4 regions of the Streptomyces sp. NPDC085481 genome follow, and region 1 is predicted to be linked to each of the others. Evidence: riboswitches for the same ligand, from Rfam matches in the RefSeq annotation. Region 1 holds a riboswitch; each other region holds the start of a gene.
The links. Region 1 has a riboswitch for cobalamin ahead of ACIGEZ_RS16780 (acyl-CoA thioesterase). Riboswitches for the same ligand answer to the same signal wherever they lie in the genome.
Positions count from the first base shown of each region.

Region 1 (2,179 bases):
GCGCGGCGCGCAGCTTGGCGATGGTCAGGAACTGGTCGGCGGTGGCGGCGTACCGGAACTCCAGCTGCCCGAGCGCCTGTTCCACCGTCAGACCGCCCTCGGTGAGCGCCCGCAGATAGGCGACACCGGTGGCGAGCGAGCTGCCGAGCTCCTGCGCGGCGGAGCCGCCGGCCTCGTGGTACGGCAGGGCGTCCACGGTCAGCGCCCGCAGCCCCGGGTACCCCTCGGCGCAGCGCCGGGCCAGACCGACGGCGGCGGGGAAGCCGTCGCCGTCGTACGCGGCGCCGGTACGGGCCTCGGTGCCGAGCGGATCGGCGCCGAGGTTGCCGCGCACGGCGTCGGTGCCGACCCCGCGCCGCCCGTGGATGTCGAACAGCTCGTTAGCGGCGGCCACGGTCTCGGGACCGGCGTCGAGCACGACGGGGGCGAGGTCGAGGTACACGTTCCCGAGCACCCGGTCGAGCCCGGCCGTCGGGATGCCGCCCGCGCCCACCCTCAGCCACAGCGAGGTGACGCCGTTCTCCAGGTCCGTCAGGACCGCGTCCGGGTCGGCGGTCGTGTGCCGCTGGCGCACGTCCCAGCCGCCCGCGGTGTTCCCCTCGGCCCGGCTCGCCCGGACGAACGGCGCGAACCCGGGCAGGCCGGGCTCGGGCCCGGCGTCGCCCTCGCCATACAGCGGACGGGCCCGCAGGCCGTCCTCGAGCGCGGTGGACAGGACGTCCTCGGCCTCGGTCTCCGGAACGTCCTTGCCCGACCTGCTCAGTACGCCCGCCACGAGGCGCTGCCACTGGGCATGGGTCGCTGCGGGGAATTCGGCGGCCAGCGAAAGGCCGTCGTCAGGCAGCACAGTCATGCTCGGATGCTAGGTCAGCGCGTCAAAGGAGCAGCAGGGGAAACCGCTGTGACCTTGACCTCCCCTGATCGACCTTGAACGCCGAGCGGAATCCGTGCTCATGTCAGGGGGCATCGGAAACGGGCACTCCCTCACCACGCTCGAGGACGGGCACGGCCCGCGGACGTCCCTCGGCGTCGATCGCGACGAAGGTGAGGAAGGCGGTGGCGACCTCGGCGGCGGGACCGGAGCTGTTCCAGCGCTCGGCGGTGACCCGTACGCCGACGGTCATCGACGTCCGCCCGGCCCGCTCGAGTCCGGCCTCCACACTGAGCAGGTCCCCGGCCCGTACGGGAGCGAGAAAGGTCATCCGGTCGACGGAGACGGTCACGGCGGGCCCGTCGGCGTGCCGCCCCGCGGCGGCCGCGGCGGCGTCGTCGATGAGCTTCATCATCACGCCGCCGTGGATGGTCCCGTAGAGGTTGGTGTCGTGCTCGCTCATGATGTGGGCGAGGACGACCCGGGAGTCGTCCGGGGTCTTGGCGGTGCGGGTGGTGGGACGCGTGACGGTGCGATCGGCCACGTCAACTCTCCTTCGCGAGTCGCGGCAAGGGCTCCGCGCGCACGGGATGCCGGCGCACGGGCAGCGGCAGGTCTTCGGACTCGCGAGCACGCCCACCGGGATCACCGGCGGACACCTACTGGCCGTCGCTTCCCGGACCCGTGCCGGGTCCAGTGCTGTGTGACGGCGGTCGTTCCCGCTCACCGCTGCGGGGCAGTCCCGGATTCCCACCGGGTTCCCTCTTACGACGCATCCCGCCTGGAGGACGGGGCGAACCAGCTGCACCGCCAGCCTACGACAGGCCGCTAGCGCAGCGGCTCGCTCAGTTCGACGGCCCTCAGGGCCGCTGCCAGGGCCTGCTCGTCGCCGATGTCGAGGGCGGTGTCGGTCAGTTTGACGACGTGTTCGTCGCCGTGGGCGAGGGCCAGTTCGAAGACCTCTTCGGCGGTGCGGGACCCCGGCGGCACGAAGGCGACGGGGGCGTCCGGTGCGTACATCGCGGTCACCGCGGCGGACGCCGTCCAGGCGGCGTGCAGGCTGGGTGCCCACAGGGGCCTCGGGAGGGCGGGCAGGGTGCGCAGGACGGCGTTGGGGGCCGTGGCGGCGTGGACCAGCATCGTCTCCTCGCCGTGGCCGTGGGTGGCGTAGCGGTGGGTGGCCGCCCGCACGAGTTCGGCGAGGCGGCGACGGGCCTCGTCCGGGTCCGTGACACCGGCCGCCCACACCGGCAGGCCGGTGACGCGGTCGAGCCGTGCGGGGAAGGCCCCGTCCCGCTCGGCGACGGG
Region 1 covers NZ_JBITTJ010000007.1:51,311-53,489, forward strand. The annotation lists gene ACIGEZ_RS16775 (methylmalonyl-CoA mutase family protein) at 1-853, opposite strand, end outside; gene ACIGEZ_RS16780 (acyl-CoA thioesterase) at 957-1,334, opposite strand; cobalamin riboswitch at 1,484-1,639, opposite strand; gene ACIGEZ_RS16785 (questin oxidase family protein) at 1,700-2,179, opposite strand, start outside.

Region 2 (2,179 bases), on a different contig from region 1:
GGCCCTCCCCGTTCAGTACGGGACGGTGCTCGACGCGGCCGCCGTACGCCAGGGTGCCGCCGAGCCGTACGCCGAGCGCCCCCGCGAACGAGGCCTCCACCGGGCCCGCGTTGGGGCTCGGGTGCTTCGACGCGTCCGTACGCCAGGACCTCAGCGCACCGCGCGGATTCCCCCCGGCGACGGTGGCGAGTACGGCGGTGAGCCGGGCGCCCGGCCAGCCTGCGAGGTCGTCCAGGCGGGCCGAGGCCCAGCCGAACCGCCGGTACCGCGGGGACTTGTGGCCGACCATCGCGTCCAGGGTGTTCACCGCCCGGAAGCCGACCAGGCCCGGCACGCCCGCGACCGCGCCCCAGAACAGGGCGCCCACGACGGCGTCGGAGGTGTTCTCGGCGACCGACTCGACGACCGCCCGGGCCATCGCGGGCCCGTCCAGGGAGTGCGGGTCGCGCCCGCACAGGTGCGGCAGCCGCTCCCGGGCCACCTCCAGGTCCCCGGCCGCCAGCGCCCCGCCGATGGCGCGGGCCTCGCGCCCCAGCGTCGTACCGCCGACGACGGCCCATACGGAGGCGGCGGTCAGGGCGATCGAGGCGGTGCGGCTGCCCCGTACCGTACGGGCGGCGAGGGCGCCGAGCGCCACGGTCGAGCCGGCGCAGAGGGCGGTGTGCAGGGCGCCGCGGCCGCGGTCGTCGCGCCACAGCCGGCGCTCGACGGCGGCGGCGGCGCGGCCGAACGCGGCGACGGGATGCCCGCGGCGGGGGTCGCCGAGGAGCAGGTCGACGGCGAGGCCGGCGGCCGCTCCGTACGCGAATCCGCCCGGGAACGGGGGGCTGGCACTGCTGCGGCCGGGCATGGCGCTAGGTCCTCACTCAGGGTCCGCGCCCTGGATCGACGTGACCGGCGGCGAGAGTTCCTGACTCCCGGACCGCTCGGGTCCGGTCACAGTGGCGGGACCGCGCCGGATTCGCACCGGACTTCCTCTGCTTGCCGCCGTAATGGCCTCGGCAGTCCACCACGCTGCGCGAAGAGCCGTCAACTCACCTTTGACCTGCGTCGGGTCACTGTGCGAAGCGCCACAGACACGACGGCCGGGCGGCCCGCACGCGAGGTGCGGGCCGCCCGGCCGGAAGGGTGTCGTGCCGGGCACGACGAGGTGTCGCGGGTCAGACGACGATCAGGTAGATGCCGTACGCGACGGCTGCCGCGCACAGCGCGAAGCAGGCGTAGGCGCCGGTGCGGGCCAGGGTGGCGGAGCCACCGTTCGCCGCGGCCTCCTCCTGCTTGGAGAGGCCGACGACGCCGAGGGTGAACAGGCCCACGAGGGCGACGGTCGCCACGAGGCTGACTCCGAAGACGGAGCCGAGAGCTGCCCAGTCGATCTTCATGCTTGGTTCCAGTTCCTTAGACCGCGGCGGCGGGGGCCGGGGGAGCGGCCGGGTCCGCCGGGCTCGGGGCGGGGATGGTGGTCTTCAGGTCCTCGTCCGTGACGGCGGCGACGGAGCCGGCCGGCGGCGGCGGGGTGACGGCCGCGATGGCGGTGGTGACGACGCCCGCGGGCTCGGCCTGCGCGTCCAGGTCGTCGGCGGTGACGTTGTGCTGGTCGACCGGCTTGCGGCGGGACAGCGACCAGATGACGCCGGAGCCGGCGATCAGGAGGATCGCGACGGCGACGATGCCCCAGGTGCCCTGCTTGGTGAGGAACTCGGCGGCGGCGCCGACCAGGCCCGCGGCGGGCAGGGTCAGACCCCAGGCGACGAACATCCGGGTGGCGGTCGACCAGCGGACGACACCGCCCTTGCGGCCGAGGCCCGCGCCCATCACGGCACCCGAGCAGGACTGGGTGGTGGAGAGGGAGAAGCCGAGGTGCGAGGAGGCCAGGATGACCGTGGCGGCGCTGGTCTGGGCGGCGAAGCCCTGCTGCGGCTGGAGGTCGGTGAGGCCCTTGCCCATGGTGCGGATGATGCGCCAGCCGCCGAGGTAGGTGCCGAGCGCGATCGCGAGACCGGCGGCGACGATGACCCACATCGGGGGGTTGGAGCCGGGGGCGAGGACGCCGCCGGTGACCAGGGCGAGGGTGATGATGCCCATCGTCTTCTGGGCGTCGTTGGTGCCGTGGGCGAGCGAGACGAGACCGGCGGAGGCGATCTGGCCGGCCCGGAAGCCCTTGGCCGTGGCCTTCGTC
Region 2 covers NZ_JBITTJ010000001.1:58,060-60,238, reverse strand. The annotation lists gene ACIGEZ_RS00325 (cobalamin biosynthesis protein) at 1-850, opposite strand, end outside; cobalamin riboswitch at 884-1,019, opposite strand; gene ACIGEZ_RS00320 (hypothetical protein) at 1,161-1,382, opposite strand; gene ACIGEZ_RS00315 (anion permease) at 1,399-2,179, opposite strand, start outside.
Region 2: it holds a riboswitch for cobalamin, as region 1 does, so the genes downstream of both, ACIGEZ_RS00325 (cobalamin biosynthesis protein) here and ACIGEZ_RS16780 (acyl-CoA thioesterase) in region 1, are expected to answer to the same signal.

Region 3 (2,179 bases), on a different contig from region 1:
GTTGCCGATCCGCGAGTGCTTCGTCGGGTACGCGGACAGGACGAGCGCCAGCTTCTTCTCGGCGTTCGGGATGTGGCGCAGGCGGGCGTGCCGTACGGCGATGCCGGCGACGCGGGCGGCGCGCTCGGCGTCGGCGACGTATGCCGGGAGGCCGTCCTCGTCGATCTCCTTGAACGAGAACGGGACCGTGATCAGCCGGCCGTCGAACTCGGGGACGGCGACCTGGCTCGCCGCGTCCAGCGGCGACAGGCCCTCGTCGTTCTCCTCCCACGCGGCGCGCGAGCCCGTCAGGCACAGCGCCTGCAGGATCGGCACGTCGAGCGCGGCGAGCGCGCCCGCGTCCCAGGCCTCCTCGTCGCCGCCGGCCTGCGCCTCGGCGGGCTTGGTGCCGCCGGCGGCGAGGACGGTGGTCACGATCGCGTCGGCGCCGCGCAGCTCGTCGAGCAGCTCCGGCTCGGGGGCGCGCAGGGAGGCCACGTACAGCGCCTTGGCCCGGCCGCCGGCCTCCTCGACGGCGTCGCACAGGGCGCCGACGAAGGCGGTGTTGCCGCTCATGTGGTGGGCGCGGTAGTAGAGCACCGCGATGGTCGGGGCGCCGTCCGCGGCCTTGGAGACGCGCTCCAGCGGGCCCCAGGTGGGCGCGGGCGCCGGGGGCTCGAAGCCGTGACCGGTGAGCAGCACCGTGTCGGACAGGAACCGGGCCAGCTGCTCCAGGTTGCCCGGGCCGCCGTGCGCCAGGTAGGCGTGGGCCTCGGTGGCGACGCCGACGGGGACGGTGGACGCCTCCATCAGCTGGGCGTCGGGCGCCTGTTCGCCGCTGAGCACCACCACCGGCTTCCCGGCGGCCAGGACCGCGTCGAGGCCCTCCTGCCAGGACCGCAGCCCGCCGAGCAGGCGGACGACGACGAGCTCGGCGCCTTCGAGCAGGGCGGGCAGGTCGGCGAGCGGGAGCCGGGCGGGGTTGGCGAACCGGTACCGGACCGGGGAGTCGGGCGCGGCGGCGGTGGCCGCTCGGGCGCTGAGCAGGTCGGTGTCGGAGTGCGACAGCAGCAGGAGCATGGCGAGCTCAGGCCCTTCCTCGGGGTTGTCCGCGCCCCGGGTGGTCGTATGGACGGCGGGAGTTCCTGACTCACCGGCCCCGGAACACGGGACCGGCTCACAGTGGCGGGACCGCGCCGGATTCACACCGGGCTTCCTCCCCGGGGTCCTGGGACCCCATGCCGATCTGCATCCTAGATCGTGGCGCGGTCGGTGGGGCGGGGGCGGGGAGTCGGCCGGGTCACACCGCCGGGGGGCGGCGCCGCCGCGCCGGGCCCGCCGCGGCACCTCGCGTCCCCCGCGTCGCGCCCGTCACACCCGTCGTCCGAGCAGGTGGGAGCGGACGTGGCCGTGGGTATGCTCGCCGCCATGCCGGCCACCCCACGCACCTCGCCCGAACCGGGCGAACCTCTCATACGGGACCGCGGCGACGCCTGCCCGGGTGCGCTGCGCCTGCACTCCGCCGACGACGGCCGGCTGGCCCGACTGCGGCTGCCCGGCGGGCGGTTGACGGCGCATCAGGTCGAGGTCCTCGCCGACGCGGCGGAGTCGCTCGGCGACGGGTGCGTCAGCGTCACCTCGCGCGGGAACGTGGAGCTGCGCGGGCTCGGTGAGGGCTGTGGCGGTGCGCTGGCCGGCCTGCTCGACCGGGCCGGGCTGCTGCCCTCCCCCACCCACGAGCGGGCCCGCAACATCGTCGCCTCGCCGGCCGCGGGGCTGGACGGACTCGGGTACGCGGACGTGCAGTTGTGGGCCCGGGAGCTGGACGCCCTGCTGTGCGCCGAGCCCTGGACGGCGGCGCTCTCGGGGCGGTTCCTGTTCGTCCTGGACGACGGGCGGGGCGATGTCGCGGGGCTCGGCGGGGATGTGACCTTGCTCGCAGAAGGGCCGACGGTGCTGCTGCGCGTCGGCGGGCCGGTCCTCCGCATCGCCGCCGCCGACGCGCCCCGTGCCGCCCTCGCCGCCGCCGGGGCGTTCCTCGACGCCGCCCGGGCCGCGGGCAACGGGGCCTGGCGCGTGCGCGAGCTGCCCGAGGGGCACCGACCGGACCCGGCCGGCGCCCTGGCGCGCGCCGGGATCGGCGCCGAGCCCGTACCCGTACTCCCGCGGCCCGTACCCCCGCCGCTCCTCCCCGGACCCC
Region 3 covers NZ_JBITTJ010000002.1:283,674-285,852, reverse strand. The annotation lists gene cobN (cobaltochelatase subunit CobN) at 1-1,059, opposite strand, end outside; cobalamin riboswitch at 1,100-1,234, opposite strand; gene ACIGEZ_RS07145 (cobalamin biosynthesis protein CobG) at 1,396-2,179, shown strand, end outside.
Region 3: it holds a riboswitch for cobalamin, as region 1 does, so the genes downstream of both, cobN (cobaltochelatase subunit CobN) here and ACIGEZ_RS16780 (acyl-CoA thioesterase) in region 1, are expected to answer to the same signal.

Region 4 (2,179 bases), on a different contig from region 1:
GACCGCATCCGCCTGTTCACTCACCACTACTCCCCCTGTACAGCTTTGGACATCCATGAGCATGTCCAATCGGAAATTACTTTCCACCTTAGCAACTATTTGCCAAGGGTGGCAGCGCACGCTCTGCGGCTACGCCACCGCGCCGGTCCATGCCATCCCCCACCCGGCCGACGCCTCCCCCGGCGAGAATGATTCTGCGTCACCTCCCGGGGCGCACCCGAAGAACGCCGCGTGCGGGTGCACCTCTCGCCGGTGCCTACCCGCGGCCGACCTGCAGCGGCGGTAACCGGTCGGCAGAGTCCAGCAGGTACAGCAGCTGGGGCGGGTCCGATGGCGCGCCGACCCTGACCTGTGGCCGGACCGTCGCTGGTGGAGGCGCGCCCAAGCCGGTCTGATGACGCTCGGGCTCCTGGTGTCCGCCGCCGTGCTCTTCCGGGTGGGGCTGACGGACACCCTCAGAGCACTGACCTTCGGCGGGCGGGTCATGGGGGTGGTGTTCCTGGCCGGCGCGCTGGTGGAGACGGTCGCGGCGGCGGCAGTCTTCGACTACTGAGGCAAGCGGGCCACCCGGTACGCGGGGCAGTGCGTGCTGCTGGGGGTCGTCATCGTGGCCGTCACCAGTCTGATGTTCCTGATCCCGCAGTGGGAGGGCGGCTATCACGCAGGGCTGTTCCGACTCCGGGTCTGCCTGGTGGCGTGGTCCGTCTGGGCACTGTGGGAGGTGAGCCGGCACATGGTCTGGCGGGGGATTCCGCACCAGAAGCCCCCGCAGCGCCGGCACCCGCGCGGTGATCCGGGCCCGTGCAGGGGCATCGTGGGGACGTCATCACGCCCGCCTTCCTGTGCCGCATCCCGTTGGCGCGGGTCACCTCAAGGCGACACCTCGTGTGGCTGGTCGCACAGTTGTGGGTCTGGCGTGGCCGTGGCCGGTTCTGCGATGCTTCCGTCCGACCAGCGACGGCGGAACGAGGAAGCCGGTGAGATTCCGGCACGGTACCGCCACTGTGTAGGGGGAGCGACTCCGCCATGGCCACCGCCCCATCCGGGGGTGGGAAGGCCGGAGAAGCTTTGATCCCGAGTCAGGAGACTCACGCCGTCGCACCTCGATGTACGGGGCGGATTTCCCCAGGAGAGGCGGTGGCACCCGTGTGCCTGCGTACCCACGGCGGCAGCTCTGCGCTGCCCGAGGCCCTGTGGGGCCAACCTGCCCGGCTTGACGCACGAGCCCGCTCCCTCAGGGTCTGACGGCCTCCTCCCCCAGCGGGTCCTTCCCGTACGCCGCATCACGCGCGCCCCGGATTGCCGGTGCGCGCTGCCCACGTATGCCACCAGGAGTCACCTTGTCCGTACGATCCGTCATGCCCGGCCGTCGTCAGGCCGCCGCGGCAGCCTTCCTCACGGTCGCCCTCACGCTCACCGCGTGTGGCAGCGACGCCGGCCCGCCCGCCGACGCCAAGGCCCACGCCGCCGGGGAGGGCTGCGTCAAGGACTTCGACCCGGCCAAGGACTATTTCCCGGTCAAGTCGACGGTGAAGCACGCCAAGAACTTCACGCTCCGGTACGAGAAGAGCTACCAGGTCCTCACCGTCAACGAGCCCTATCCCAAGGGCAAGCCGGAGTCGTACGTGCTGGTCAAGTGCGGTGCGCCGAAGCCGGAGCTGACCGGTGAGCTGGCGTCCGCGCAGCAGGTCACCGTTCCCGTCAAGAGCCTGTACTCCGCCTCCACCACTCACCTGCCGCTGCTCACCGAGACCGGCACCCTGGACGTCCTGACGGGTGTCGCGAGCGTCGCGAACATCTCCTCCGCCCAGGTGATCGAACGGGCGAAGGCGGGCAAGGTCACCGAGTACGCCAAGGACCGCACCCTCAACGCCGAGACAGTGATCGGCGCCAAGCCGGACGTGCTGATGACCCAGGGCACCGACGACCCGCAGTACCCCAAGCTGCGTCAGGCCGGTATCGCCGTGGTCGCCAACGCCGAGTGGCTGGAGTCCAGTCCGCTCGGCCGCGCCGAGTGGGTCAAAGCGATGGCCGCGCTCACGGGAGCGGAGAAGCGCGCCGGCGAGGTGTTCGACACCGTCGAGGGCGACTACCGGAAGGTCGCCGAGAAGGGCGCGCAGGCAGTCGCGGCGGGCAAGCCCGTCGAGGTGCTGCCCGGCACGATGTACCAGGGCACCTG
Region 4 covers NZ_JBITTJ010000002.1:328,618-330,796, reverse strand. The annotation lists gene ACIGEZ_RS07355 (hypothetical protein) at 1-24, opposite strand, end outside; gene ACIGEZ_RS07350 (hypothetical protein) at 395-553, shown strand; cobalamin riboswitch at 927-1,111, shown strand; gene ACIGEZ_RS07345 (ABC transporter substrate-binding protein) at 1,341-2,179, shown strand, end outside.
Region 4: it holds a riboswitch for cobalamin, as region 1 does, so the genes downstream of both, ACIGEZ_RS07345 (ABC transporter substrate-binding protein) here and ACIGEZ_RS16780 (acyl-CoA thioesterase) in region 1, are expected to answer to the same signal.